One region of the Bacillus sp. FAU20 genome, then DNA from elsewhere that is predicted to be linked to it. Evidence: predicted binding sites of a transcription regulator. Region 1 holds the regulator's gene; the other holds the start of a gene.
The links. Region 1 encodes Rex, which represses fermentation and respiration genes when NADH is low (regulators of the CRP and FNR family bind a similar motif). Its sites were predicted from a motif close to TTGTGAAATATTTCACAA; they were not measured.
Positions count from the first base shown of each region.

Region 2: a site for Rex is predicted at 12,048-12,065, ahead of pflB (formate C-acetyltransferase). Genes of this name have one in related genera too.

Region 1 is NZ_JBVYHY010000017.1:43,011-58,260, forward strand. Features, by position in the region: rRNA gene AC0OM3_RS12580 (23S ribosomal RNA) at 1-947, shown strand, start outside; rRNA gene rrf (5S ribosomal RNA) at 997-1,112, shown strand; tRNA gene AC0OM3_RS12590 (tRNA-Met) at 1,125-1,201, shown strand; tRNA gene AC0OM3_RS12595 (tRNA-Asp) at 1,205-1,280, shown strand; gene tsaE (tRNA (adenosine(37)-N6)-threonylcarbamoyltransferase complex ATPase subunit type 1 TsaE) at 1,455-1,928, shown strand; gene tsaB (tRNA (adenosine(37)-N6)-threonylcarbamoyltransferase complex dimerization subunit type 1 TsaB) at 1,909-2,601, shown strand; gene rimI (ribosomal protein S18-alanine N-acetyltransferase) at 2,615-3,058, shown strand; gene tsaD (tRNA (adenosine(37)-N6)-threonylcarbamoyltransferase complex transferase subunit TsaD) at 3,058-4,074, shown strand; gene AC0OM3_RS12620 (ABC-F family ATP-binding cassette domain-containing protein) at 4,560-6,485, opposite strand; gene AC0OM3_RS12625 (redox-sensing transcriptional repressor Rex) at 6,673-7,302, shown strand; gene AC0OM3_RS12630 (YdiK family protein) at 7,332-7,523, opposite strand; gene AC0OM3_RS12635 (CPBP family intramembrane glutamic endopeptidase) at 7,520-8,269, opposite strand; gene groES (co-chaperone GroES) at 8,661-8,945, shown strand; gene groL (chaperonin GroEL) at 8,984-10,618, shown strand; purine riboswitch at 10,759-10,860, shown strand; gene guaA (glutamine-hydrolyzing GMP synthase) at 11,025-12,563, shown strand; purine riboswitch at 12,717-12,818, shown strand; gene AC0OM3_RS12655 (NCS2 family permease) at 12,948-14,273, shown strand; gene AC0OM3_RS12660 (response regulator transcription factor) at 14,419-15,120, shown strand; gene AC0OM3_RS12665 (HAMP domain-containing sensor histidine kinase) at 15,104-15,250, shown strand, end outside.
Region 2 is NZ_JBVYHY010000027.1:150,940-167,845, forward strand. Features, by position in the region: gene ytaF (sporulation membrane protein YtaF) at 89-700, shown strand; gene AC0OM3_RS26455 (hypothetical protein) at 815-973, shown strand; gene AC0OM3_RS26460 (DUF3969 family protein) at 996-1,337, opposite strand; gene glsA (glutaminase A) at 1,512-2,441, opposite strand; partial or broken gene AC0OM3_RS26470 (transcriptional regulator) at 2,511-2,625, shown strand; gene nagE (N-acetylglucosamine-specific PTS transporter subunit IIBC) at 2,767-4,269, shown strand; gene AC0OM3_RS26480 (serine hydrolase domain-containing protein) at 4,521-5,774, shown strand; gene AC0OM3_RS26485 (LSm family protein) at 5,930-6,331, shown strand; gene AC0OM3_RS26490 (LSm family protein) at 6,348-6,542, shown strand; gene AC0OM3_RS26495 (glycosyltransferase family 2 protein) at 6,556-8,100, shown strand; gene AC0OM3_RS26500 (nucleotide sugar dehydrogenase) at 8,093-9,334, shown strand; gene AC0OM3_RS26505 (NAD-dependent epimerase/dehydratase family protein) at 9,331-10,296, shown strand; gene AC0OM3_RS26510 (glycosyltransferase family 2 protein) at 10,289-11,836, shown strand; gene pflB (formate C-acetyltransferase) at 12,176-14,425, shown strand; gene pflA (pyruvate formate-lyase-activating protein) at 14,496-15,227, shown strand; gene AC0OM3_RS26525 (diglucosyl diacylglycerol synthase) at 15,640-16,806, shown strand.

The DNA of each region.
Region 1 (15,250 bases):
AGTTCCGACCCGCACGAAAGGTGTAACGATTTGGGCACTGTCTCAACCAGAGACTCGGTGAAATTATAGTACCTGTGAAGATGCAGGTTACCCGCGACAGGACGGAAAGACCCCGTGGAGCTTTACTGTAGCCTGATATTGAATTTTGGTACAGTTTGTACAGGATAGGCGGGAGCCATTGAAACCGGAGCGCTAGCTTCGGTGGAGGCGCTGGTGGGATACCGCCCTGACTGTATTGAAATTCTAACCTACGGGTCTTATCGACCCGGGAGACAGTGTCAGGTGGGCAGTTTGACTGGGGCGGTCGCCTCCTAAAGTGTAACGGAGGCGCCCAAAGGTTCCCTCAGAATGGTTGGAAATCATTCGTAGAGTGCAAAGGCATAAGGGAGCTTGACTGCGAGACCTACAAGTCGAGCAGGGACGAAAGTCGGGCTTAGTGATCCGGTGGTTCCGCATGGAAGGGCCATCGCTCAACGGATAAAAGCTACCCCGGGGATAACAGGCTTATCTCCCCCAAGAGTCCACATCGACGGGGAGGTTTGGCACCTCGATGTCGGCTCATCGCATCCTGGGGCTGTAGTCGGTCCCAAGGGTTGGGCTGTTCGCCCATTAAAGCGGTACGCGAGCTGGGTTCAGAACGTCGTGAGACAGTTCGGTCCCTATCCGTCGTGGGCGTAGGAAATTTGAGAGGAGCTGTCCTTAGTACGAGAGGACCGGGATGGACGCACCGCTGGTGTACCAGTTGTTCTGCCAAGGGCATAGCTGGGTAGCTATGTGCGGAAGGGATAAGTGCTGAAAGCATCTAAGCATGAAGCCCCCCTCAAGATGAGATTTCCCATAGCGTAAGCTAGTAAGATCCCTGAAAGATGATCAGGTTGATAGGTTCGAGGTGGAAGCATGGTGACATGTGGAGCTGACGAATACTAATAGATCGAGGACTTAACCATATAATATGTAGCAATGTTATCTAGTTTTGAAGGAATATGCCTTCAATAGTTTGGTGATGATGGCAGAGAGGTCACACCCGTTCCCATACCGAACACGGAAGTTAAGCTCTCTAGCGCCGATGGTAGTTGGGACCTTGTCCCTGTGAGAGTAGGACATCGCCAAGCTATTTATATTGTCGCGGGGTGGAGCAGCACGGTAGCTCGTCGGGCTCATAACCCGAAGGTCGCAGGTTCAAATCCTGTCCCCGCAACCAAATGGTCCCGTGGTGTAGTGGTTAACATGCCTGCCTGTCACGCAGGAGATCGCCGGTTCGACCCCGGTCGGGACCGCCATTTCATATAAAGAAAAGAACGAAACAAGTTGTTTCGTATTTTTTTATTTGTTTTAACAAAAAACTAATAAAGACAGTCAAACTATCCTTAGGACAACTCCTAAGGACTTTTTTATATATTCAAAACCTGTATAATAAAGAGCAGAGAACATTGTGAGTAAAGTAGGTGAAATCTGTGAGTAAATATGAAGTAACAACAAAATCTTCTGAGGAAACACAAAGGTTATCAGAAAAACTAGGTGAGCTCGTAGAGGCACAAGATGTAATTATTTTAGAAGGAGATCTTGGAGCTGGTAAGACGACTTTTACAAAGGGACTAGCAAAAGGTCTTGGAGTGAAAAGAGTTGTAAATAGTCCTACCTTTAATATCATCAAAGAATATAAAGGAAGATTACCGCTATATCATATGGACGTGTATCGCTTAGCAGAAAGTGAAGAGGACTTAGGCTTTGATGAATATTTCTACGGTGAAGGAATTACGGTAGTAGAATGGGCTCATTTAATAGAAGCATATTTACCGAATGAAAAGTTACAAATTAGTTTATTCCATGCTGGAGATGACACAAGAAAAATTATACTCGAGCCAATTGGAGATCGCTATATTAGATTATGTGAGGAGCTATTACAAGATGAAAGTACTAGCAATTGATACTTCAAATTACGTAATGGGTGTATCCCTTATTGAGGAAGGAAACGTAATTGGGGAAATCATTACAAATTTAACAAAAAACCATTCTGTACGTCTTATGCCAGCTGTAGAGAAACTGTTAAAAGAGTGTGGCGTAAAACCGAAGGAATTAACTAAAATCGTTGTAGCTGCTGGACCTGGATCCTATACAGGTGTTCGCATAGGCGTGACAGCGGCGAAAACATTAGCTTGGTCACTTCAAATACCAATTGTAGGTGTATCAAGTTTAGAGGTAGTAGCTGCAAACGGTGCTAACTTTAACGGATTAATTTGTCCTTTATTTGATGGAAGACGTGGGCAAATTTATACTGGGTTATATACATATGAAGGAGAGCAGTTAACTTCAATAGAAGAAGACCGAATTATTCTTATTGTAGACTGGTTGCAAATGTTAAAAGATAAAGGACAGCCTGTTTTATTTATCGGTAACGATGTTAAATTGCATAAAGAAACAATTATAGAACATTTAGGTGATCAAGCTGTATTCGCTCCATTTACTAAAAATAACCCAAGACCAAGTGAGCTAGCATTCTTAGGATTACAAAAAGAAGAACAAGATGTGCATACGTTTGTTCCAAGCTATCTTCGTTTAGCTGAAGCTGAAACAAAGTGGTTAGAAAGTCAAAACAAGTAGGAGCTTGCAGAAGATGGATATGATATTTAGAAAGATGGAGCTTGATGATATTGCTCAAATTGTAGCTATTGAAGAAGCGTCTTTTTCAACTCCTTGGACTGCAGATGCCTTTCACCGTGAATTAACGATGAATGAACATGCACATTATATTGTGTTAGAAAAAGATGGTCGTGTAATCGGGTATTGTGGATTGTGGATAATTATTGATGAATCACATATAACAAATATAGCTATTTTGCCAGAATACCGAGGTCAAAAGTTAGGAGATGCCCTATTGAAAGCAGTTATTTCTGAAGCGAAAGAACTAGGGGTAAAAACAATGACACTTGAAGTACGTGTATCAAATGAAGTAGCAAAGCAGTTATACAGAAAATACGGATTTCAAAATGGTGGGATTCGTAAACGATACTATGCAGACAATCAGGAAGATGGTCTCGTAATGTGGGTGAATATATAATGGAAAAAAATACGATTATACTTGGTATTGAAACAAGTTGTGATGAAACAGCAGTAGCAGTTGTTAAAAATGGAACGGAAATTATTGCGAATGTCGTTGCATCACAAATTGAAAGTCATAAACGTTTTGGCGGCGTTGTACCAGAGATTGCATCCCGTCATCATGTAGAAGAAATTACAGTTGTGTTAGAAGAAGCTTTAAAGGAAGCAAACATCACATTTGATGATATTGATGCAATTGCTGTAACAGAAGGTCCTGGTTTAGTAGGAGCACTTCTAATTGGAGTAAATGCAGCGAAGGCAGTAGCGTTTGCACATGATATTCCGTTAGTCGGTGTTCATCATATTGCTGGTCATATTTATGCGAACCGTTTAGTAAAAGAAGTTCAATTCCCGTTATTATCACTTGTTGTATCTGGTGGGCATACAGAACTTGTTTATATGAAAGAACATGGTTCATTTGAAGTAATTGGTGAAACACGAGACGATGCAGCTGGAGAAGCATATGATAAAGTAGCTCGTACGTTATCTATGCCATATCCAGGTGGTCCTCATATTGATCGCCTTGCACATGAAGGAGAACCGACAATTGATTTGCCTCGTGCATGGCTAGAACCGGATTCATATGATTTTAGCTTTAGTGGATTGAAATCAGCAGTTATCAACACTGTGCATAATGCAAAACAACGCGGTATAGAAATTGCGCCAGAAGATTTAGCGGCAAGTTTCCAAGAAAGTGTAATAGATGTACTTGTAACGAAAGCAGCTCGTGCAGCAGAAGCTTATAATGTAAAGCAATTACTTCTTGCTGGTGGAGTAGCTGCTAATAAAGGACTTCGTGCGCGATTAGAAGAGGAATTTGCACAAAAAGAAAACATTGAATTAATTATTCCGCCGCTATCTTTATGCACAGATAATGCAGCGATGATTGCAGCGGCAGGGACAATTGCTTATGAACAAGGTAAGCGTGCAACATTAGCCTTAAATGCAAATCCAGGATTAGATATTGAAGCATAGTTATGCACATAATTAACCACAGGTTGTGGATAAAACCCATATTGTCTGTTGATAATATGGGTTTTATTGTGTATATAAAATGTTGATAACTTTTTTGTTGATTGTGGATAATGTGGAAAAGTTATTTTAAGGTTTATTTTATAAAGGTGGATATGTGTATAAACTTGTGGATAAATAGGATGATGTCAGACCTTTGAATTTGTTCTTTTTCGGGAAATAAAAGGCAAGAAGATATCCCCGAAAAACATTTTGAAACATCACCCCATTATAGAAGATGCTAATATTGTCAATCTTTGTCGTTAAATCGATATTTCGTGTCAAATTGTTAATATATATAGGGTTACGATAGATATATTTGAAAAATCGTTAGTATATTCTAAGTTACGATTGATATACTCAAAAAATTGTTTCTGTATTAAAAGAAAAGAAGATGTCGCATAGTCAAAAATCCTGACTTATGAGACATCTTCTTTATTTAAATATGCTTATACATGCAGCTCTTCCCATTCTGCCATACAAGTTTCAAGTTGTTCTTGTAGCGTTTGCTTTTTAGTTGTAATTTCACTAGCTTTTTCATAATCTGCATATATTTCTGGTAAGCAAAGTTGATCTTCTAACGTAGCAATTTCTTCTTCTAATTCTAATATACTTTGTTCTAGCTCTTCAATTTTTCTAGTGCGTTGACGCTCTAGTTTTTTACGCTCTTTTTCTTCTAAATAATTTAATTTCTCTTGTGCAACCACCTTTTGAACAGGAATGTCACTTTCTTGCTGTTCAAGTTCTGCACGTTCAATCATTTCATTTTTCTTTTCAACGTAGTAATCGTAATCCCCTAAATATTCCTGTGCACCTTCTGTTGATAACTCAACCACAGTCGTTGTTACACGGTTAATAAAGTAGCGGTCATGTGAGACGAATAGAAGAGTCCCTGGGTAATCAATTAAAGCATTCTCCAAAATTTCTTTACTATTTAAATCAAGGTGGTTCGTAGGCTCATCTAGAATTAATAAATTTGATTTTTGCATCATAAGTTTTGCAAGAGCTAATCGAGCTTTTTGTCCACCACTAAGGGAAGATACTGGTTTCAGTACATCATCTCCTGTGAATAAAAAATTCCCGAGTATAGTACGGATTTCTTTTTCAGGTTGCAGTGGATATTCATCCCATAGTTCATTTAAAACCCGTTTAGAAGATGTTAAGTTTGCTTGTTCTTGATCATAATAACCAACAGATACATTTGATCCGAAAGAAACATCACCATTTAATAGTGGTAACTTATTCACAATAGACTTTAATAATGTGGATTTCCCAATTCCATTTGGACCAACTAAAGCAACACTATCTCCGCGAGTTAAGCGCATAGTTACATGTTCAATTATAGGGTTCTCATCATAGCCGATGGTTGCATCATTTACTTGTAAAACATCATTTCCACTTTGCTTTTCAATATCGAAGTGGAATGATGCTGACTTAGAATCCCCTAATGGTCTTGTTAATAATTCCATTCTGTCTAGTTGTTTACGGCGACTTTGAGCCCGTTTCGTTGTAGAAGCGCGAGCTATATTCTTTTGAACGAAGTCCTCAAGTTTTGCGATTTCATCTTGTTGTTTTTCGTAACGTTTCATTTCTTGCTCATATAATGCTGATTTTAAGTCTAAATATTTACTGTAGTTACCAACAAATCGTCTGCTTTCTTTATTCGAAATTTCATATACTTGTGTAACGAGTTTGTCTAAGAAATAACGGTCATGTGAAACGATTAATATTGCGCCAGGATAACCTTGTAAATATTGCTCAAGCCACGTTAATGTTTCGATGTCTAAATGGTTTGTAGGCTCATCCAAAATAAGTAAGTCTGGTTTTGTTAATAATAATTTCCCGAGAGCTAATCTTGTTTTTTGCCCGCCGCTTAAAGTAGAAATCGTCGTCTGGTGCGTTTCAACTGGGAAGCCAAGGCCGCTTAAAATGGAGCGAATATCCGCTTCATATTGATATCCACCTTGATCTTTATAATTGAGTTGCAATTGGTCATACTCAGCTAACAATCTTTCATATGTAGCTTCGTTTGAAAAGTTTTCTTCTTTTCCCATTTCTTGCTCAAGCCTTCGAAGTTTTGTCTCCATTTGCTGTAAGTGGGTAAAGACGGTTAGCATTTCATCCCAAATTGTTAAAGACGTTTCTAGTCCAGTATTTTGAGCTAAATATCCGATTGAGACATCTTTTGGTTTTATAATTTCGCCACCATCATGAGATAATTCACCAGCGATTATTTTTAATAATGTAGATTTTCCTGCTCCATTCCTTCCAACTAATGCGATACGATCTTTTGTTTGTACTTCCAATTTTATGTTTGCCAGAATTGTTTCTGCACCGTATAATTTCGAAAGCGCGTTTACTTGTAATAAAATCAATGTTTTCACCTCAAATAATTTCTTAACTTTGCCATGTTTATATTTCTCAATCATACTAAAAATAGTGTATAGTTTAAAATAAAGAGAGAATACTTCTTCTCTTTATTATACAAGGAATTTAATGAGTGCTAAACTTCTGTATTTGATTAAAGTATATGAATAATGATAGGAAGAGAGGAGAGGTCATATGGATCAGCAAAAGATTCCACAAGCCACTGCTAAAAGATTGCCTCTATACTATCGATTTATCCAAAACTTATCTCTTTCTGGTAAGCAGCGTGTTTCATCGGCCGAATTGAGTGAGGCAGTAAAAGTAGATTCCGCAACAATACGAAGAGATTTTTCGTATTTTGGAGCGTTAGGGAAAAAGGGATATGGATATAACGTAAATTATTTATTATCATTTTTCCGCGAAACACTTGATCAAGATGATATAACACGTGTAGCACTTATTGGAGTAGGTAATTTAGGGACCGCTTTCTTACATTATAATTTCACGAAAAACAATAATACAAAAATTGAAATGGCATTTGATGTTAGTGAAGAGAAAGTTGGAACAGAAATCGGGGGCATTCCTGTATATCATTTAGATGAATTAGAAGAGAGATTATCAAATGATATACAAGTGGCAATATTAACAGTACCAGCCACAGTAGCACAAGCTGTAGCAGATAGATTAGCTGAAACGAGCGTGCACGGTATTTTGAATTTCACACCAGCGCGATTAAACGTATCAGAGAATATTAGAATTCATCATATTGACTTAGCTGTAGAGTTACAAACATTAGTTTACTTTTTGAAAAACTATCCACAATAAAACGCAGAGGAAGCGACCTCTGCGTTTTATTATTGTTTCTTCTTTGTGAATTTAACTAATATAAGGCGAAGTGCCAAATTAAAATCAATTGTTGCCATAACTGCAAATAGTATTGTCCACATATTCCAGATTGTATCTGTCACGTTCGTAATGGCCAAGCGTGTAAAGATACATCCAAGAAGGAAGTATAGTGCAGCCATGAACAATGGTGAGTTTCTCATACAAAAAATCCTCCGATAAAGCCTTGCATTTTTTCAGCTTCTTTAATCATTTCTTGAATTTGCTCATTGCTCATAAAAATTTGCCCAATAGCAACTAATGTATTCATCGCAACATGAGCTGCAATCGGAACGATAATACGTTTCGTCTTCACATATAAGAAGGCGAATACGAGCCCCATAGCAGTGTATACCAATAAGTGAGTAAAATCAAAATGAATTGCTGCGAATACAAGCGAACTAATGATAGCTGCAATAAAGAAGTTAAACTTCTTATAAAGTGCACCAAATAAAATTTTTCTAAATACGATTTCTTCTAAGATAGGTCCGATTATAGATACGACAATAAGGAACCAAGGTGTCGTTCTTGCAATTTCCATCAGTTTCATTGTATTTTCTGAACCTTGCTTAATTCCTAGTAGCTGCATCTCGATCATACCGGCAACTATTTGTGAAAAGAAAGCTAAGAAGAACCCGATGAAAATCCATCCAATAGTAGCTGGGACAGAAGAGCGCATTGCATCTAAATGCCTGTCACGAATATCTGTTCTAAGTAACCAAAGTATGATACATAATGCAACAAAGAAGCTAATAATTGCCCAGTGTCCCATTATGATTTGTCCTTTTTCCTCAATGGTAAATCCTCTATTATCATAGAGTCCTGTTTTTAGGAGAAGTGGTAATCCAACAACGCCAGATAACTGCATTAAAATGTATGTAACGATAATCCACCAGTATTGTTTCTTCAAATGGTTTAACCATCCTTTCTAACTCTAGTGTATGAGATAAGGTAGGATAACATGTAAATATGTTATCTACGATATAAACTTTCATTCGAATTATGATTTTTTTGTAAATCTTTATTTGAAATTAAAGTAGGAGACAGGAAAAAGTTGTACGTTTAGCGAAAACAACTTAGGGTGTCTTTCATATTGTAACATACGAGTAGGGGAAACAACGATTCATATAGTAAAGGCGGTATTCTATATAGAAAGTTTATATAGTAATTTGCGAAAAAATTATGATTTTTTTACTTGCAAAAGAAATTGAGATTATTTATTATTATAAGTGTGTTAGCACTCGGATGACTTGAGTGCTAATAAAAGAAATTTACATAACAAAATGAGGAGGTTATTGTTCATGCTAAAGCCATTAGGTGATCGCGTTGTAATTGAGCTTGTTCAAGCAGAAGAAAAAACAGCAAGTGGTATTGTATTACCAGATACTGCAAAAGAAAAACCACAAGAGGGTAAAGTTGTTGCAGTAGGTACTGGTCGAGTGCTTGAGAATGGTGAGCGTGTTGCTTTAGAGGTAGCAGCAGGTGATCTTATCATCTTCTCAAAATATGCAGGTACTGAAGTGAAATATGAAGGTACAGACTACTTGATTTTACGTGAAAGTGACATTTTAGCAGTTATCGGTTAATTATATAAATCTTAAAAAATCCAAGGGGGTCAATTATTATGGCAAAAGATATTAAATTTAGTGAAGAAGCACGTCGTTCGATGCTTCGCGGTGTCGACACTCTTGCAAACGCAGTAAAAGTAACACTTGGACCAAAAGGTCGTAACGTTGTACTTGAGAAAAAATTTGGTTCACCACTTATTACAAATGATGGTGTAACAATCGCAAAAGAAATCGAATTAGAAGATGCATTCGAAAACATGGGTGCGAAGTTAGTAGCAGAAGTTGCTAGCAAAACAAACGATGTAGCTGGTGACGGAACAACAACTGCAACTGTATTAGCGCAAGCTATGATTCGTGAAGGTCTTAAAAACGTAACAGCTGGTGCGAACCCAATGGGTCTTCGTAAAGGTATCGAAAAAGCTGTTACTGCTGCAATTGAAGAATTAAAAACGATTTCTAAACCAATCGAAGGCAAATCTTCTATCGCACAAGTAGCTGCTATTTCTGCAGCTGACGAAGAAGTAGGTCAATTAATCGCTGAAGCAATGGAGCGCGTTGGTAACGACGGCGTTATTACTTTAGAAGAGTCTAAAGGATTCACAACAGAATTAGACGTAGTAGAAGGTATGCAATTTGATCGTGGATATGCATCTCCTTACATGATTACTGATTCTGACAAAATGGAAGCAGTTCTTGATAACCCATACATCTTAATCACTGACAAAAAGATTTCTAACATTCAAGAAATCTTACCAGTATTAGAGCAAGTGGTACAACAAGGTAAACCACTTCTTATCATTGCTGAAGATGTAGAAGGCGAAGCTTTAGCTACATTAGTAGTGAACAAACTTCGTGGTACATTCAACGTAGTAGCTGTTAAAGCTCCTGGATTTGGTGACCGTCGTAAAGCAATGCTAGAAGATATCGCAATCTTAACAGGTGGCGAAGTAATCACTGAAGAATTAGGCCGTGACTTAAAATCTGCTACAGTTGAATCTTTAGGACGCGCTGGTAAAGTTGTTGTAACGAAAGAAAATACAACTGTAGTTGAAGGTGTAGGAAGCACAGAACAAATCGAAGCTCGCATCGGTCAAATCCGTGCGCAATTAGAAGAAACAACTTCTGAATTCGATCGTGAAAAATTACAAGAGCGTCTTGCAAAACTTGCAGGTGGCGTAGCGGTAATTAAAGTAGGTGCAGCAACTGAAACTGAGTTGAAAGAACGCAAACTTCGCATTGAAGATGCACTTAACTCAACTCGTGCAGCAGTAGAAGAAGGTATCGTTGCAGGTGGTGGTACTTCACTTATGAACGTATACACAAAAGTAGCTTCTATCGTAGCTGAAGGCGACGAAGCAACAGGTATCAACATTGTACTTCGCGCACTAGAAGAGCCAGTTCGCCAAATCGCAATCAACGCTGGTCTAGAAGGATCTGTAGTTGTAGAGCGTCTAAAAGGCGAAAAAGTAGGCGTTGGTTTCAACGCAGCTACTGGCGAATGGGTTAACATGCTTGAGTCTGGTATCGTAGATCCAGCTAAAGTAACTCGCTCTGCACTTCAAAACGCAGCATCTGTTGCAGCTATGTTCTTAACAACTGAAGCTGTAGTAGCTGACAAGCCAGAACCAAATGCACCAGCAATGCCTGACATGGGCGGCATGGGCATGGGCGGTATGGGCGGAATGATGTAATTCCGTTTGCCCTAAAAAACATCCATTTCTATATAGAAATGGATGTTTTTTTATGTTTTTTAAAAAAGGAAATGAATTTCTGTAGAATTTTGTCGCTTTCTCTCTTGACCATATTGATACTTCATTGTTAGAATCTAGGAAGATAATATAAAACGATCCTTCATATATCCTCAATGATATGGTTTGAGAGTCTCTACCGGGTTACCGTAAACAACCTGACTATGAAGGCAGTGTGTCTTATATTTATAAAGAGCGGAGACTATCTTTCTTTATAAAGCCAGACCCCTGCCTTTTCTTTGTTATGAGACTAGAGGCGGAGGACTGGCTTTTTTTATTATATTGGTAATGCTTTTCGCCAAATTGGTGAAAATATTTATATACGAGAACTAACGTTGGGGTGATTATTTTGAAGAAACAACACGATACAATTATCGTTTTAGATTTTGGAAGTCAATACAATCAGTTAATAGCACGTCGAATTCGTGAGTTCGGTGTATACAGTGAACTTCATCCACATACAATTACTGCAGAAGAAATTAAAGCAATGAATCCAAAAGGGATTATTTTCTCTGGTGGACCAAATAGTGTATACGGTGAAGGTGCATTACATTGTGATGAAAAAATCTTTGAACTAGGTTTACCAATCTTCGGTATTTGTTACGGTATGCAGCTTATGACGCAACACTTCGGTGGTAAAGTAGAGCGTGCAAATCACCGCGAGTACGGAAAAGCTGTTCTTAAAGTAGAGAACGAATCAAAATTATATGCGAACCTTCCAGAAGAGCAAGTTGTATGGATGAGCCATGGTGACTTAGTAACTGGTTTACCTGAAGGATTCGTAGTAGACGCAACAAGTGAATCTTGCCCAATTGCTGGTATGAGCAATGAAGACAAAAAATTATACGGTGTACAATTCCACCCAGAAGTACGTCACTCTGAGCACGGTAACGATTTAATTAAAAACTTCGTATTCGGTGCTTGTGGTTGTTCTGAAGGATGGAACATGGAGAACTTTATCGAAGTAGAATTAGAGAAAATCCGTGAAACGGTTGGAGACAAAAAAGTACTATGCGCACTTAGCGGCGGTGTAGACTCTTCTGTTGTAGCAGTGTTAATTCATAAAGCAATTGGTGACCAATTAACATGTATTTTCGTTGATCACGGTTTACTTCGTAAAGGCGAAGCGGAAGGCGTTATGAAAACATTTAGCGAAGGCTTCCATATGAACGTTATTAAAGTGGATGCAAAAGACCGCTTTATGGACAAGTTAAAAGGTGTAGAAGATCCAGAACAAAAACGTAAAATCATCGGTAACGAATTCATTTACGTATTTGATGATGAAGCGTCTAAATTACAAGGTATGGACTTCTTAGCGCAAGGTACACTTTACACAGATATCGTTGAGAGTGGTACAGCAACTGCACAAACAATTAAATCTCACCATAACGTTGGTGGACTTCCAGAAGACATGCAGTTCAAATTAATCGAGCCTTTAAACACGTTATTTAAAGACGAAGTACGTGTATTAGGGTCTGAACTAGGAATTCCTGATGAAATCGTATGGCGTCAACCATTCCCAGGACCGGGTCTTGGTATTCGTGTATTAGGTGAAATCACAGAAGAGAAATTAGAAATCGTTCGTGAATCTGATGCGATTTTACGTGAAGAAATTATTAAAGCGGGCTTAGACCGTGAAATCTGGCAATACTTCACTGCGCTTCCTGGTATGCGTAGCGTAGGTGTTATGGGTGACGAGCGTACTTACGATTACACAGTAGGTATCCGTGCGGTAACATCTATCGACGGTATGACAGCTGACTGGGCACGTATCCCTTGGGACGTATTAGAGAAAATCTCTGTACGTATCGTAAACGAAGTAAAACACGTTAACCGTATCGTGTATGATGTAACGAGTAAGCCACCAGCAACGATTGAGTGGGAATAGTATTTATAAAAAGGTCCATCTATTGCTTATGCATAGATGGATCTTTTTTATTTTGGTATTAATACGAACGAAACTATAAAATTTTATAAAAATGTTCGTTTTTAAATTGACAAAACTACTTCGTCGAGTTAATATGATTATGTAATTCAAACGAAAAGTGAATATTATAGCCGTCGTATAATATCGGGGATATGGCCCGAAAGTTTCTACCTAGCTACCGTAAATGGCTTGACTACGAGGCGTTTGTATAAAGATGAGGGGAAACTTGTCTTTGTTTATAGAACGCTTCCATGTATAAATGCAATGGAAGCCTTTTTTATTTCTCGGGATAAAAGAGGGCTAGGAGAAATGCGGCGAGTAATCATATAACGGGGGAAACGTAAGATGAAACGCTATTTTCAGTTTGATGAGCTCGGTACGAATTATAAGACTGAGTTCATAGCAGGGTTAACGACATTTCTATCTATGGCTTACGTACTATTTGTCAATCCTGCTACGCTGTCGCTTGGAAATGTTAAAGGGTTACCAGCAGGTACAGGGATGGATCCAGGTGCAGTATTCGTTGCTACGGCATTAGCGGCAGCGATCGGTTCGTTAATTATGGGTATTTTCGCGAAGTATCCAATTGCTTTAGCGCCGGGTATGGGAATTAACGCGTTCTTTGCTTATACAGCAGTGTTAACGATGGGTATTCCGTGGCAAACGGCCATTGCTGGAACATTAATGTCAGGTATTATCTTTATTATTCTTACTGCTTCAGGTATTCGTGAAAAAATCATTAATGCAATTCCATCGGAGTTAAAGTTTGCAGTAGCAGCAGGTATTGGATTATTCATTGCTTTCCTTGGATTCCAAAATGCCGGAATTATCGTGAAAAACGATGCGGTTCTTGTTGGGTTGGGGGACTTAACAAAGGGCACAACGTTACTAGCAATCTTCGGGGTTGTTACTACGATCATCTTCATGATTAAGAAAGTTAATGGTGCAGTATTTTACGGTATGATTCTTACAGCGATCTTAGGAGTTGCAACAGGATTAATTGATACTCCGAAAGCTGTGGTGGGAGCAATACCGAGTCTAGAACCAACGTTCGGCGTGGCGTTAACGCACTTCGGCGATATTTTCACAGTTCAAATGGGGATTGTTATTATAACGTTCTTCTTTATAGATTTCTTTGATACAGCAGGTACGCTTGTAGCGGTTGCGAATCAAGCAGGATTAATGAAGAACAATAAATTACCACGTGCAGGAAAAGCGTTATTTGCAGATGCGATTGCAACTGTAATTGGTGCGATCTTGGGTACATCAACAACAACGTCTTACATTGAATCTTCTGCAGGGGTAGCAGCGGGAGGGCGTTCTGGATTTACAGCAGTTGTAACAGCAGGATTCTTCTTACTGGCACTATTCTTCTCGCCATTACTAAGTGTTGTAACGCCAGCTGTAACGGCACCGGCTTTAATTATTGTAGGAATCTTGATGGTTTCTTCCTTAGGGGAAATTGATTGGAAGAAATTCGAGATTGCAGTACCAGCATTCTTTACAATTATCTCTATGCCACTTACGTATAGTATCGCAACTGGGATTGCGATTGGATTTATCTTCTATCCAATTACAATGGTTGTGAGTGGTCGTCGTAAAGAGGTTCATCCGATTATGTATGTTATGGGAGTTTTATTCGTACTATATTTCATCTACGTTCGTAAATAAAAGGGGTTTTTTGAAAGGTCTAGACTTAAGGGGAGTCTAGACCTTTTTTGCGTCTTCAGAAAATCTTAAGGATTTCCGAGCGTTTTTCTTCAGAAGTTTTCCTATAATAGAAGTTAGGGATTAAAAAAGTGATGGGGGAGATATTGTGGCACACGAAACAATACTTGTCGTAGATGATGAAAAAGAAATTCGGAATTTAATTACAATCTATTTAAAGAATGAAGGATATAAAGTATTACAAGCAGGAGACGGAGAAGAAGGATTACGTTTACTAGAAGAAAATGAAGTACATCTAGTCGTATTAGATATTATGATGCCGAAAGTGGATGGTATTCATATGTGTATGAAGGTAAGGGAAGCGAAAGAAATGCCTATTATTATGCTTTCTGCGAAAACGCAAGATATGGATAAGATTTTAGGGTTAACAACGGGTGCAGATGATTATGTAACGAAACCATTTAATCCGTTAGAGTTAATCGCAAGAATTAAATCTCAGTTACGCCGTTATATGAAAATGAATGGTTTCGCTATACAAAATGAGGACGAGCTAGAAATTGGAGAGATGAAAATAAACATCTCGACCCATAAAGTTATTGTGGACGGAGAAGAAGTGAAACTGACCCCAAGGGAATTTTCAATTCTAGAATTACTAGCTCGTAATCCGGGTATGGTCTTTAGCGCGGAACAAATTTATGAAAAGGTTTGGAACGAAAGATCTTTCCAGTCTGATAATACGGTAATGGTGCATATTCGAAAAGTACGTGAAAAGATTGAGGAGAATCCAAGGAAACCTAGATATATAAAAACAGTATGGGGAGTGGGGTATAAGATTGAAAAAGATATTTAATCCGTTTACTTATGTTAGGAAAATTCGAGAATTAATTAGGAAGATAATAAAGAGTGTGAAACGGAGTATACGAATTCAACTTATTACTGCATTTACTGCTTGTGCGTTATTAGGACTCTTTGTATCAACG
Region 2 (16,906 bases), on a different contig from region 1:
TTTATTACAAGTATATGAAACAGACAGGCACAGTTGCTCAACATTTTCATAATATGCATTGAAAAGTGAGAAAAAGGGGTGACTATTTATGAGTACAGTAGGCTTATTTTCAATTTTTTTAATCGGGATCGCTTCTAATTTAGATAATGCAGGTGTTGGAATTGCATATGGCATTCGTAAAATTCGTATTTCGTGGTTTAACAATTTTATCATCGCATTCTTTGGATTTTTATTTACTTTACTAGCTGGATTTTTTGGAAACTGGATTGCGTTATTTATTTCAGAGTTTACAGCAAATCTGATTGGAGCAATCGTTTTAGGGGTAATCGGTGTGTTTATTTTGTGCCAGCCTTTCTTGGGTCAAAAAAATACTGCAGGTTCTAAAGATGGTAATGTACTTATGGGCATTTTACGTAATCCGGAAAAAGCAGATTTTGATGGTTCTAAAACAATTAGTTTCTCAGAAGCAATTGTTTTAGGAGTTGCGTTGTCTATTAATAATATTGCAGGTGGATTTGATGCAGGGGTAACAAATTTAAATCTTTGGCTTACAGCGACTATTTCTGGGGTGTTTAGTTTTATTTGTATTAGTGGTTTTGCGTATGTAGGAAAACGATTTTTAGCAGAATACTTAGGAAAATGGGCGACAGTTATCGCAGGACTATTATTAATTCTTATTGGGATCGATCAGTTGTTGTAAGGAGAGTAGAAAACAAGGTTCGAGTATTTCCTTGGAAATACAGCAAGAGATTGCATATATCGACGTACTTTTCTCCATACTAATACGGATTTCTTTTAAGAAAGGGGGATTTGTATGGGACGCGGGAAAGCATTTGATCATAAGAAAAAAGGGCATGATCATCAACCACCTAAAGGTGCGTTCATTCATAAAGATGTAAATGAACATACTTTGGAAGAGGAAGAGCTACCAGTAAATATTGAGGCGTATAAAAATAGTTTAAAAAAACATTAAAAGCACCTACATAGGTGCTTTTTTACCGTATATCTTCAATTAATTGTTCGGATTCTTCATGCATACTGTACTCACTTAATACTTGAATGCAAAGCCACTTTAATTCCTCAATCGTATGCTCAAGTTCTTCAGGAAGCACATGATAAATGTCTTCAAGTCCCATCCCGAAATGAATAAGTTCAAGTACTTGATCATCGATGTTCCGATCCATTAATAATTCAAGTACTTCTAAATTGAATATGTATCGGTGAGCTTCGTCGAGTGAAACAACTTTTAACTTCAAGCTTTCTACAATACTCAATATAAAAAGAAGGATTGTTTTTTCAAGAACAGGTTGTTTTCCCATTTGAAATATTAGTTTCATCTTTCACACCTCCACATATAGCGCTAGGTTGTACTATATTATTCAGGAGGGGGGAACAAATATGCATGATATAGAGAAACTTTCAGCACTGTTTTTGTAAGAGGATTGATAACTGACAAAAGTGAGGTTTTGGCGAAATAAAAAATCCTGCTAGTATAGCAGGATAACTCGCGATTAAAAAATGCTCCAACCTTCTTGAGCAGAAAGAAGTTCAAGAATTTTAAAACCGGCAATACTATTTCCGTTTGCATCTAAAGCTGGTCCGAAAATACCGATTCCCATGTCTCCTTTTACGCAGCCAAAAATACCACCGGCTACACCACTTTTTGCAGGAATACCAACACGAATTGCAAATTCACCAGATTCGTTATACATACCACATGTGACCATAAATGTTTTGCAAATTTTTGTAATATGTTTAGGGATGATTTGTTTCTTTTTATATGGATCATATCCATCCATTGCAAAAATTAAGCCGATACGTGCTAAATCGATGCAGTTTACTTCAACTGCGCATTGACGAGTATATAAATCCATAAGTTCTTCAATATCACAATCGATAATTCCGTTTTGTTTCATATAATAACAAAGTGAACGGTTTAGGTAAGCTGTCTCTAGTTCTGAATCGGCAACTTTAGAGGAATAATTAATAGTAGGATTATCTGTTATTTCACGTACAAAATGAAGAATACGTTCCATTTTTTCCTCGTTATCTTTTCCTGCTAACATGCTTGTAATAGCTAAAGCACCTGCATTTATCATTGGATTAAGGGGTTTGGACGGACTTGTCGTTTCTAACTTAATAATAGAATTAAATGGGTCACCCGTTGGTTCCATTCCGACTTTAGAAAATACATATTCTTCACCACGGTCTAAAAGGGCAAGGGCAAGTGTAATTACTTTGGAAATACTTTGAAGAGTAAATAGTGTTTGTGAGTTGCCTGCATGGATATATTCTGTTTCTTTATGGAAAATGGCAATCCCTAAATCGTCTGGATTTGCATTTCCTAGTTCGGGGATATAAGTAGCAAGTTTTCCTTTTTTCGTATATGGTTTTACTTGTTCTAACAACTGTTGTAAGTTGTTTGTTTCAATGCACTGCATAGTACCAACGCTCCTATTTTGAATTAACTAAGTTTACTTTTCCCGATATGCTCGGAAATAAATAATAACATGAAAAAGTGGAATGATAAAACGAAAGTTCAATGTGATATAATAGGTCTTTCGTTTCGAGTATTCTGTATTTTAAAAAGGAGAAATTTCCTTTTATATAACAGTTTGGAAATAGGAGATTTATCCATAAAAAGTTCAGAAATAAAAACTACACATCTATACAACTATATGTTATTATGGTTATGTAATAGAAAGCGTTTTCTAAAGCGTACTTATAATGATAACGATTTCATAAATTTAATTAGGGGGAATTAAAATGTTGCAGTTTTTACAACGTATTGGTAAAGCTTTAATGCTTCCGATCGCAGTACTACCAGCAGCAGGATTATTGCTTCGTTTAGGGCAACCAGATGTATTTGATATTCCTGTTATGGCACAGGCCGGCGCAGCAGTTTTTGATAACTTAGCACTTATTTTTGCAATTGGTATTGCAATCGGTCTTTCAGTGGATGGTAGTGGTGCAGCAGGTCTTGCAGGTGCAATTGGTTATCTTGTTATGAAAAATAGTATTGATGCGCTTAGCAAAGGGTATTCAACTGCTGAATTACAAGATAAATTGGGTAAAGTCCAAGATTTAATAGGTAATAGCGCAAATGTAGATCCATCTAAGCTTGCGGATACAATGACACAAGTATCTAAGGCTGCTGAATTATCGACTAAAGTAGATATGAAGGTTTTAGGTGGTATTATTGTCGGTGTTATAGCGGGACTTCTTTATAATAAATTCCATAAGATTAAACTTCCAGAATGGTTAGGTTTCTTTGCTGGAAAACGTTTCGTCCCAATTGTTACATCAGTTGTGATGCTGATATTAGGAATTCTATTTGCACAAATTTGGCCAACAATTCAAAATGGTATTGATGCATTAGCTCATGGAATTGTTAATTTAGGTGCAATTGGTTCAGGATTGTTTGGTTTATTAAACCGTTTATTAATCCCAATTGGTTTACACCACGTAATGAACACATACTTCTGGTTTGTATTTGGGGACTTTACAAATGCAGCAGGTAATGTTGTTAATGGTGATATTGCTCGTTTCCTTGCCGGAGATAAAACAGCGGGTATGTTTATGACTGGTTTCTTCCCAGTTATGATGTTCGGTTTACCAGCAGCATGTTTCGCGATGATTGCAGCTGCTAAACCAGAAAAGCGTAAAGCAGTTACTGGTATGTTAGCTGGTCTAGCATTAACTTCATTCTTAACTGGTATTACAGAGCCTATTGAATTCTCATTCATGTTCTTATCACCAGTATTATATGGTATTCATGCTGTACTAACAGGTCTTTCTTTATTTATTACAACATCACTTGGCATTCATGATGGTTTCTCATTTAGTGCCGGTGCAATCGATTACGCTTTAAACTTCGGTATTGCAACAAAACCAGTCTTACTAGCAGGTATCGGTTTAATTTACGCAGCAATTTATTTCATAGTATTCTACTTCTTAATTAAGAAGTTCGATTTAAAAACTCCTGGTCGTGAAGATGATGATGAGTTAGTTGAAGATGGTGATGCACCAGTTGCAGGTTCAATTGGTGAAACTTACGTAGCAGCTTTAGGTGGAAAAGAAAACTTAACTGTTATTGATAACTGTGCAACACGTCTACGCTTACAAGTAAAAGATGCTGGTCAAGTAAACGAAGCAGCGTTAAAACGTGCTGGTGCGAAAGGTGTTATGAAATTAAGTAACACGAGTGTCCAAGTTATCGTAGGTACAAATGTTGAATCTGTTGCCGATGATATGAAAAAACACGTATAACTAATACGATAAGAGGATATCCGAAAAGATTGATGACATCAATTTTTTAGAGGATATCCTCTTTTTTGTTAATAATTTAAAGGGAATCTTACTTTTGTAAATTTTCTTTTTCTTTTTTGTACATATAGGTTGGTAATATGTGCAGTGCGTGATAAAGTAGGGATGATATAGAATGGATTATCCATAATCTACTAAAATAATTCTTTAGTAGATGAATTAAATTATTGTTGAGTAAGGGGAAAAAAGCAATTATGGATCAGGAAAAAAATAATGCGAATAGGGAAGCACGTCGGCCGATTGTATACATAAAAAGAACAATTATTTTCGTCTTACTACTATCACTTGTATATTTCATGTATACAAAAATTGTTGCGCATAATAAGAAAGAAGAAACTTTAAAAGCGGCAGCAGAAATGAAGAAACAAGAAGAGCTAAAAAAGAAAGAAGAAGAAAAAAAGAAGCAAGAAGAACAAAAACAACAAAAACAAAAAGAGCAGGAAGAACAAGTGAAGCAAGCGCAAGCTGTGGAGAAGCTTACCGAGGGACCACCTCAAGAAATTAATGAAAACGCTCAATTGGACCAGTATTTACAAAACGCAGGATTTAGTGGTACGGCTGTTATTGTGAAGAATGGAAAAGTTCTTTTAAATAAAGGGTACGGCATGGCAAATAAAGAGCAGCAAGTACCAAATAATTCAGAGACAACTTTTTATATTGGCTCTATTTCAAAGGCGTTTGTGGCAACCGCTATTATGCAGTTGAAAGATCAAAATAAATTACAAGTAGAAGATACTGTTGCAAAGTATATTCCAGACTTTCCTCAAGGTAATAGTATTCAGCTAAAACATCTATTAACACATACATCAGGGATTCCCGAATATGAGCAGGGAAAAGAAGATATTTCTCATGAAGAACTGATAAAGCGGATAGGAAATCAAAAGCGTATTGGTGGTCCAGGAGAGAAGTGGAAGTATTCTGATTCGAATTACTCTATACTTGCATACATTGCCGAGAAGGTAAGTGGACAGTCGCTCGAAGAATATATTAAACAACATATTTTTGCTATTGCGGGTATGAAACATTCTGGTTTTGGCACAGCGTTAGAACAAACAAGATTCCCATCAACGGGTTATAAAATAGTAAATAATAATATGACAACACCTAATATTCCGAGCATGTCACAACTATATGGTTGTGGTGATATATACACAAGTGCGCATGATTTATATTTATTTAACGAAGCACTATTCTCTGGTAAATTAATTTCAAAAGAGAGTTACGATCAAATGTTTACGGGTGGAAAAAAGGATTACGGGTTTGGATGGTACGTAGACCCAGGAAGCTATTCGAATCACGGTGTAATGCCAGGATGGAATTGCTTAAACGGATTTAGTAAAAATGGTAGTGTATATGTTGTTTTATTATCTAACATTCAAAATAACATTAAATCATTTGGTAAAGTGAATAACGACATTTATTCGATATTGCGGAATATTGAAGTGTAAGAAACTATCCTTTTGGATAGTTTTTTTTATGCCTTGAACCAAATATTTCTTTTAGAAAATGTATGTCTTACCTATCACAAAAATATCTATTTTGTATACATTAAGATGTATGGATGTGAAATTTTATAATCTAAAAATAATAGGAGGAGAAGTGTATGTGTCTGTTCAGAAAATATTGGCATAAATTATCGAGATTGTTTAATAGGCAATTAGATTATTTTTTAGATAATAAGTTATTACCTGCTGTGGAAAGACTTTTATTTTCACAAAACTTCGCGAGATTTATTCAAAGAAATTCTAAGCAAGCTACAGAGGAATTTATTGAATCAAGTAGATTTCAATCTATTATTTGTAACATTTTAAAAGAATGTAATACATCACCATTTAAAGAAATTGCAGAGCAGTATTTGGGTAAAAACGTAGAAATTACTGTGACAGTTGGACAGTTAACGGGTGTGATTGTAGCGGTTGGAGATGATTTCTTAACACTGCGAGAAGGAATAGGAACAGAAGTTTTATTACCATTTACAAGTATTATATCAATTAAAGAAGCGTAAGAAAGGAGAGTTATATATGTTATTTACTGATGAATTACGTAACCATGTTGGGGAACTAGTGCAAGTTGTGACAGCTGTAGAAATCATTGCAGGCGTTCTTTTATCTGTGACGGATGGGGCAGTAATTGTTCGTACTTCTCCTTCTTATGGACCACCAGAAGATGTAGTTGTACGTATTCCTATTATTGCTTATGTTCGCTTGGAAGGGTAAGAGTGATGCAAGTATGAGAGTGTCAGTTGTGATTCCAGTGCATAATGAAGCAAGTACTTTATCAAAAGTTTTAATAGAAGTAAGAAAGCTCGAACCATATGAAATTATCATAGTAGATAATGGATCGACAGATGGTACGAAAGAAATAGCGCTACAGCATAATTGCCGTGTGATTTATTATAGATATTCCCTTGGTAATGATGTGGGACGGGCAATTGGTGCTAGAGAAGCAAAAGGTGAAATTGTTTTATTTTTAGATGGCGATATCGTCATGAAAAGTGAAGAATTATACAATTTTATTATAGGAATACAGCAAGGACATGAGATTGTTTTAAATAATTTAACATGGTCCGTTTATTTGAAGATGAGACCGCATTATACGACGGTTGGAAAATATATGTTAAACCGTTATTTGAACAAAAAAGAGTTTGTTGTAGGATCTTTAATTGCGATACCACATGCGATAAGTCGTGAAGTGATTGAAAAACTAGGATGGTGGAATTTAGCGGATCCAGCACTATTTCAAGCGATGGCGATGTCTAGAGGAGTAGATATTTCTGATATGGCTTCAGTTGATGTCATTTACACAAATAAAGTTCGTCCTGTCCATACGGGCACATCACCTGGCTCTCCTTATCCGAAAGCGACTAGTCGTATTATGGGTGATCATTTGCGTGCTTTACAATACGTAATTGAAACATACGGTAATCGCGGTGATTTTTCAGAGGACAATAGAGATAGAGAGTTTGTAGGAAAGTATAAACCAGTTTTATTACAAAAGAAAAAAGCGAAATATAGTGCCATTATCCCGGTATCAGAAGAGAAAACAACTATAAGGTCTGTTATACAAGAAGTGAAAGAAGCAGGTGTAGATGAAATTATAGTTGTCGCGAATGGAGCAGATGTTGAGACTGTTAAACAGACAAAGCTAGAGAATGTTATTGTTGTTGAATTTACGAAGGCGCTTGGACATAATGTAGCACGAGCAATAGGGGCCATGCATGCTACGGCAGATATTTGTTTATTCGTTGATGGTGATTTTGTTATTCCAGCAAAAAAACTCACTCCATTTTTACATGCTGTTGAAGATGGAAATGACGTGGTGCTAAATGATTTACAATGCTTATTAGATATGTTTCATCCAGCAGATCCAATTAGTATGGGAAAATACTTTTTGAATTTGGTAGCGAAAAGACCAGATTTATGGAATAACTCACTAACTGCTGTACCACATGCCATTCATAAGAAGGTAATAGAGAAAATAGGATATGACTCCCTTATCATTCCGCCATTAGCACAAGTGAAAGCTATTTTAGAAGGATTCTCTATTACAGCAGTAGAGTTAGTAGATGTTATAAAAACAAATCGAGTACGTCCAGAGCAACACGAATTTGTAAATGGACGTATTTCAGCATTTGATCGTATTTTCGGTGATCAAATTGAGGCGATTGCGTATTTATTACAACGTACGGACGAACGCGGTGGCTTTACTGATGGAGATAGAGATAGAGATATAATTCAACAATTGAGAAGGGAAGAAGAGAATACAAATGAATAGTAGTAAAGTAGCTATTATTGGGTTAGGGTATGTTGGCCTTCCTTTAGCAGTACATTTTGCAGAAAGAGGGCATACAGTACTTGGATTAGATAAAGATATTAGAAAAATAGATTCAATTATAAAAGGAGAAAGTTATATTCCGGATGTTTCTTCTAAAGAGTTACAAAGTTTATTGACCAAAAAAAAATTAACAGTAAATACACCGGATCAAGGCATTGCTGATTTTCAAAATAGTGATTATGTTATTGTCACTGTCCCGACTCCAATTAATGAACAAAGAGAACCAGACTTAAGTGCCCTCATTTCAGCTTCGCATTATATACAACAAAACCTTCAAAAAGGACAAACCTTCATTTTTGAAAGCTCCACATATCCAGGCACACTTGAAGAAGTCATCCTACCTATTATTTCTCAAAATGGTAAAAAGGTAGGTGAAGATTTCTATATCGGATATTCCCCTGAGAGAATTGATCCAGCAAATAGTCAATATTCAGTTCAAGTTATTCCAAAAGTTATTAGTGGACAAACAGAAAAGTGTAAACAAAAAGTACAGGAGTTGTATAGCACTACATTTGATGTAGTTGTTCCAGTTAGTTCTCCAAAAGTAGCGGAAATGTGTAAGTTATTTGAAAATATTCAGCGCCTAGTCAATATTTCCTTAGTAAATGAGTTAAACACACTATGTGAAAGTTTAGGAATTGATTTTTATGAGGCGCTTGAAGCCGCATCTACAAAACCATTTGGATTTACCCCATATTGGCCAGGACCAGGAATAGGAGGACATTGTATTCCAGTAGATCCTTTATATTTCCAATGGAGAATAAAAAAGAATGGGGAAATTAGTCAATTAATTGAGGCTGCACATGTGATTAATGAAGAAATGCCAGAGAAAATAGTCCGGAAAGTAAAAAGTGTGGTGCAATCACCTGCAACGGTGTTAATTGTAGGGATTGCGTATAAAAAAGATGTAAATGATTTGAGAGAATCACCAGCGTTACCGATTATTCAGTTATTAAGAAATAAAGGATACGAGATAGAATATCATGATCCTTATATTTCTTCCGCGGAAATGGGAGATAAGGTGTACCAATCTGTTTCTTTAGATGAAGAAAAAGTTAAAAAAGCGGATTGTATTTTAATTTTAACGGATCATTCAAATATTGATTGGAAGCTTTTTAAAGGAATGGATCAAGTAATAGATACACGCGGGATCGTAAAGAAGGTGAGTAAATGAGTAAGAAATGTTTAATTACAGGTGGGGCCGGATTTATCGGGTCGCATTTAGCTGAAGAGTTGATGAGAAGAGGTTATGAGGTCACTGTTGTGGATAACTTTTATAAAGGTAAAAATAAGTATCATAAAGAGTTGATGAAAGAAATCCGTGTTATTCCAATAAGTGTTTTAGATAAAAATTCTATTTATGAATTAGTAGATCAGCATGATGTCGTGTTTCATTTAGCAGCAATTTTAGGTGTGAAAACAACAATGGAAAAAAGTATAGAGCTCATAGAAACGAATTTTGATGGGACGAGAAATATTTTACAAGCAGCGTTAAAAGGAAAGAAGAAAGTAGTTTTTGCTTCTACTTCAGAAGTATATGGTAAGGCCAAGCCGCCTTTCTCTGAAGAGGGAGATCGATTATACGGGGCAACTTCTAAAATACGCTGGAGTTATGCAGTGTGTAAAACATTAGAAGAAACATTATGTTTAGGATACGCATTAGAAGGTTTACCGGTAACGATTGTTCGTTATTTTAATATTTATGGTCCAAGAGCGAAAGATGGTCCGTATGCAGGGGTAATCCCGCGATTTATTAGTGCGGCACTGCAAGGAGAAGACATTCTCGTATATGGAGATGGAGAGCAGACACGTTGTTTTACGTATGTAAGTGATGCGGTAGAGGCAACGATTCGAGCGATGGATGAAAAGGTAAATGGTGAAATTATTAACATAGGTTCTGAGAATGAAAAGAGTATAAAAGAAGTAGCAGAAGTAATTAAAAAACTAACGAAATCTTCTTCGAAAATTGTCCAAGTTCCTTTCGAAGAGGTATACCCACATGGATTTGAAGAAATTCCAAATAGAAGACCGGATGTTGCGAAATTAAGAGAACTTGTTCAGTTTCAAGCAGAAGTAACGTGGGAAGAAGGATTGAAAGAAACTATTAAGTGGTTCCGTGAAGAAAATAATGGCTAAGTCACTATCGGTCATTATACCTGTATGTAATGAAGTTGAAACGATTTCAGATGTTATCCAATCGGCAAAAGGATTAAATCCAATAGAGATTATTGTAGTAGCAAACGGTTGTAACGATGGTACAGAAGAGGTTGCTGATCATTTAGGGTGTAAAGTAATCAAGCATACGGAGCTACTAGGGAACGATGTTGGCCGTGCGGTTGGCGCAAAACACGCGATAGGTGATGTATTACTATTTATAGATGGTGATTTTGCTATTCAAACTTCCAAATTACAATTATTCCTGAATCCGATTTTACATGATCAGACCGACATCGTTTTAAATAACTTGGATGCATTATTTTTAAAAAGGCAAAAACCCAATTCTATTACAGTATGGCGCCAAATATTAAATGCAATGTTAGAGCGTGAAGAATTAAAAATTGATTCCTTATTAGATGCACCTCATGCGTTGACGAAAGAAGTCGTTCAAAGCATTGGATATGAAAGCTTTGTTAATCCTATTGTCGCTCATTTACGCCTAGTTCAAAGTGAATGGAGAATTAGTCGGCATTGTGCAATTGACGTTATTACGCCAAATAAATTTCGGCCGACCGAGCATGCTGCATATGGCACGGGTCTGTCGCAATCTGAAAAACGGATGATAGGTGATCATATAGAAGCTGTAGCGGAGCGAATAGTAGGTAGTGATGAGCGCGGAGGATATTATGATGGAAATAGGAAAAGGGATAGTGTCTATCATACTCTAGATTTCGAAGATTTTTATCAAGGTTGGGGCATTACATCTAAATTGTATAAAGGAAAGCAATTATCAGTCATTATTCCTGTACAAGATGAAGAGAAAACAATTGGAAATGTTATAGATGAACTTCGAAAAATTGAACCTTTTGAAATTATCGTTGTAGTAAATGGCTCGTCTGATCAAACCGCAACGATTGCAAAAGAAAAGGGAGCAACAACAATTGTATATAAAGAAGCACTTGGAAACGATGTAGGGCGTTCACTTGGAACTTACTTTGCAAAAGGCGATATTGTGTTGTTTATAGACGGTGACTTTGTTATCCCGGCTAGGGAACTATATCCTTTCGCAAAAGCTATTGCAGATGGAATGGATGTCGCATTAAATGATCTAAATCATTATTTAGATTTAAGAGTACCGCTTCATCTTGTAACTGCATTTAAATATGCATTAAATTTAGCTTGTGATAGAAAGGATTTAGGGGTAGGATCACTTATTGCGGTACCTAATGCATTTAGCCAAAAGTGTTTGAAAGCAATTGGGTATAAATCTTTATTGTCACCTTGTGTAGCACAAGTGAAGGCTCTTCTTTCTGGATTTGAAATTGCATGTGTATATCATGTTGAGGTTGATAAGATGAACCGTATTCGTCCCAGTGAACATTTCGCAAAAATAGGTCACCCTCCAGCTGTACTTCGAATTATAGGTGATCATATAGAGGGACTAGAGCAAATAATTGCATTAACAGACAATCGTGGCGGATTCTATGACGGCAATAGAAAAAGAGATGTTTTAGAGTAGTAACAAAAAAAGTGTACAACATATGTACACTTTTTTGTTCTGTTATAAAAACTATAACAGATTAGGAGATAAGAGTATTACAGCTCTACAATGGTTATTGTTCTTATATTACAAAATAGGACTCGTATATAAGGGTACCAAAAAAATACAATTAAGGAAAGGGTTAATTATAAAGACTTTTAAGTGAAGTTAACACTATACATATAGTAGTTTGCTCAATATTTCACAAACATGTCACAACTGTTTCGTTCACTTTCGCAAAAAAGTAGTATTCTAAGTGTGTAAGCTGTTATATAAAAAATCTTAGTCCTGTACTAATCAAAAATGGAGGAGATTAGGATGACTCAAGTATTAGAAAATGTTAAAAACGCATGGGAAAACTTTAAAGGTGAAAAATGGAAAGCTGAGATTGATGTTCGCGATTTCATTTTAAATAATGTAAACGTTTACGAAGGAGATGAATCTTTCTTAGCGGGAGCAACTGAAGCAACGAAACAACTTTGGGATCAAGTAATGGATTTAACAACAAAAGAACGTGAAAACGGTGGCGTTCTTGATATGGATACAAAAATCGTTTCTTCTATTACATCACATGAACCAGGATATTTAAATAAAGATATTGAAAAAGTAGTCGGTTTCCAAACTGATAAACCATTTAAACGTTCTTTACAACCATATGGTGGTATTCGTATGGCGGAACAAGCTTGTGAATCTTACGGATACGAAATGGATAAAGAACTTAGTCGTATTTTTAGAGATTGGAGAAAGACTCATAACCAAGGTGTATTCGATGCTTATACATCAGAAATGAGAGCTGCTCGTAAATCAGGTGTTATTACTGGTCTTCCAGATGCATACGGACGTGGACGTATTATCGGTGACTACCGTCGTGTAGCATTATATGGGGTAGATCATTTAATTGAAGCGAAAAAAGCTGATTTAAATTTAACTGGCGGTGTAATGAGCGAAGAGACAATGCGTTTACGCGAAGAGTTATCTGAGCAAATGCGTGCACTTCAAGAGTTAAAACAAATGGCTGCTGCTCATGGTTTTGATATTTCTAAGCCAGCAACAAATACGCAAGAAGCATTCCAATGGTTATACTTCGCATATCTTGCAGCAATTAAAGAGCAAAACGGAGCTGCAATGAGTCTTGGACGTACTTCTACATTCTTAGATATTTATATTGAAAGAGATTTAGCAAATGGTACTTTAACAGAAGAAGAAGTACAAGAAATTGTGGATCACTTCATTATGAAATTACGTCTTGTGAAATTTGCAAGAACTCCTGATTATAATGAATTATTCTCTGGTGACCCAACTTGGGTAACTGAGTCTATCGGTGGTATGGCATTAGATGGTCGTTCATTAGTAACAAAGAACTCATTCCGTTTCTTGCATACATTAGATAATTTAGGACCAGCTCCAGAACCAAACTTAACAGTTCTTTGGTCTAAACAATTACCACAAAACTTTAAAAACTACTGTGCAAAAATGTCTATTAAAACATCAGCAATTCAATATGAAAATGATGACATTATGCGTGCTGATTACGGCGATGACTACGGAATTGCTTGCTGTGTATCTGCAATGAGAATTGGTAAACAAATGCAATTCTTCGGCGCACGTGCAAACTTAGCAAAAGCATTACTATATGCGATTAACGGTGGTAAAGATGAAAAATCTAAAGCACAAGTTGGTCCTGAGTACGCACCGATTACTTCTGAAGTATTAGATTATGAAGAAGTTATGCATAAGTTTGATATGACAATGGAATGGTTAGCAGGCCTGTATTTAAACACATTAAATGTTATTCATTACATGCATGATAAATATAGCTACGAACGTATTGAAATGGCACTTCATGATACAAATGTTCTTCGTACAATGGCAACAGGTATCGCGGGTCTATCTGTAGTGGCAGATTCATTAAGTGCAATTAAATACGCAAAAGTAAAACCAATTCGTGATGAAAATGGTATTGCAGTTGACTTCGAGATTGAAGGAGATTTCCCTAAATACGGTAACAATGATGATCGTGTAGATGAGATTGCTGTAAATCTTGTAAAAACATTTATGAATAAACTTCGTAAACATAAAACATACAGAAATTCTGTTCATACAATGTCAATCTTAACAATCACATCTAACGTTGTATATGGTAAGAAAACTGGTAATACTCCAGATGGCCGCCGTACTGGAGAACCATTTGCACCAGGTGCGAACCCAATGCATGGACGTGATACAAAAGGTGCATTAGCTTCATTATTATCTGTGGCTAAATTACCATATAAAGATGCACAAGATGGTATTTCTAATACATTCTCTATTATTCCGAAAGCACTTGGTAAAGAAGATGATGTACAAGTACGTAACTTAGTATCAATGCTTGATGGCTATGCAGTAAAAGAAGGTCACCACTTAAATATTAACGTATTTAACCGTGAAACATTAATGGATGCAATGGAACATCCTGAGAAGTATCCACAATTAACAATTCGTGTATCTGGTTATGCTGTAAACTTTATTAAATTAACTCGTGAACAACAAATTGATGTAATTAACCGTACAATGCATGAAAGCATGTAAATGAAAAAAAGTGTCCCTTCGTTCTTAATATATAGCGAAGGGAGGCTGTTTCAATAAAGGAGGAAGTAACATGGTAAAAGGAAGAATACATTCTGTAGAGTCTTGTGGTACTGTTGATGGCCCAGGGATTCGTTATGTCATATTTACACAAGGGTGTTTATTACGTTGTCAATATTGTCATAATGCTGATACGTGGGAAATCGGTAAAGGTAAAGAAATAACAGTTGAAGAAGTGATGCAGGATGTGACATGTTACCTTCCATTTATTGAAGCTTCCGGAGGCGGTATAACAGTTAGCGGTGGAGAGCCATTATTACAGCTAGACTTTTTAATTGAGTTGTTTAAAAAGTGTAAAGAGGCTGGTATCCATACAACAATTGACTCTTCTGGTGGTTGTTATTCTGAAGAACCAGAATTCCAAAATAAGCTAGATATTTTAATGGATTATACAGATTTAGTTTTATTGGATCTGAAACATATCGATTCCAAAAAGCATCGTAAATTAACAGGGAAACCAAATGAACATATTTTACAATTTGCTCGTTATTTATCGGATAAGAATAAACCGATTTGGGTACGACACGTATTAGTCCCTGGTGTTACGGATAATGAAGAGGATCTACAAAAACTATCTAGCTTTATTCAAAGCCTGTCTAATGTTCAAAAAGTTGAAGTGTTACCATATCATAAGCTTGGTGTATATAAATGGGAGGCGCTTGGACACAAGTACCCACTCGCAAATGTAGAACCACCTACTGAGAAAAATGTAGAACATGCTAAACATATTTTACAAGCGGTCTAATCCAAATATTGGATTAGGCTTTTTGCTTTCTTTACAATAAAATCTAGAGTATATATTGATAAAAGAGTATACTGAAAGTAGAATATCCATAATTTTGTAAGGAATAAGTGGAGAAATTTACATAATTGTAAAGGGAAATCAAAATAGTAAAAAGAATTAAGAAGTAAAAGAGTGAGTATCATGGAATAGAGAACATTTGTAAGTTATTGCGAAAGCTCTTATAGGAAAGTATAATGTAAAGATATGAGCACAGATAGGATTAAGGGGTCAATCTTATATGCTTTGCATATCCACGACAGGTACATAGCTGAAAGGGAATTATTAGAATCTGTTTATGTAATTTTTAAGGAAAATGTTTTTCCTATTGTCGTATATGCAATATGGAGAAACAAAAAGCTAGGAGTGGATTTGTTTGATAAAAAACCCCAAGGTTTTAATATTAACTGCACATTACGGTAATGGTCATGTGCAAGTAGCAAAAACATTAGAACAAACATTTCGCCAAAAAGGAATTGAAGATGTTATTGTATGCGACTTGTTTGGAGAATCACATCCATTTATAACTGACATTACAAAATATCTATATTTAAAAAGTTATACAATAGGAAAAGAATTATATCGTTTGTTTTATTACGGGGTAGAAAAAATTTATGATAAGAAAATAGCATCTTGGTATGCGAACTTTGGAAGAAAACGTTTGAAAACACTGTTACAGGTGGAGAAACCAGATATTGTAATTAATACATTTCCAATTATCGCTGTACCAGAATTGAAGAAACAAACAGGTATTTCAATTCCTGTCTATAACGTATTAACGGATTTTTGCGTGCACAAAATATGGATTCATCGAGAAGTAGATCGTTATTTTGTTGCAACGGATCACGTGAAAGAATTGATGGTTGATATCGGTGTACCTGCGGAACAAATTGTTGAAACAGGAATTCCAATTCGGAGTAGTTTTGAGTTAAAGGTAAATCCAGAAATCATATATAATAAATATCAGTTATGTGAGAACAAAAAGATTTTACTAATTGTAGCAGGTGCTCATGGAGTATTAGGAAATGTAAAAGAACTATGCCAATCATTTATGTCAGTGCCTAATTTACAAGTAGTTGTCGTTTGTGGAAAAAATGAAGCTTTAAAACAGGATTTATTAAGTTTACAGAAGCAAAATTCCGATGCATTAAAAGTGTTTGGGTATGTTGAAAATATTGATGAATTATTCCGTGTTACTTCTTGTATGATTACGAAGCCAGGCGGAATAACATTAAGTGAAGCAGCAGCGTTGCAAGTACCTGTCATTTTATATAAGCCTGTTCCAGGACAAGAAAATGAAAATGCGATGTACTTTGAAAGAAAGGGAGCAGCAGTTGTCATTCGCGATGATAGTGAGGTTTTTGCTAAAACAGAGGCATTATTACAAGATGATGTGAAGCTTCTTCAAATGAAAGAAGCAATGAAAAGCATCTATCTTCCAGAGCCAGCTGGTCATATTGTAGATGCAATTTTGGCAGAAAATCATGCAGAACCGCGCCATATACCTATTAAATCACCTGCTCTTGCACAATCTTTTACTTAATATGAAACCCTCTTTGTATATGTAAAGAGGGTTCTTTATTATTTTCAAAGAAAATTTAGCCAGTTATCCACAAAAGGATTACGCTTTCATTAAACAGTAA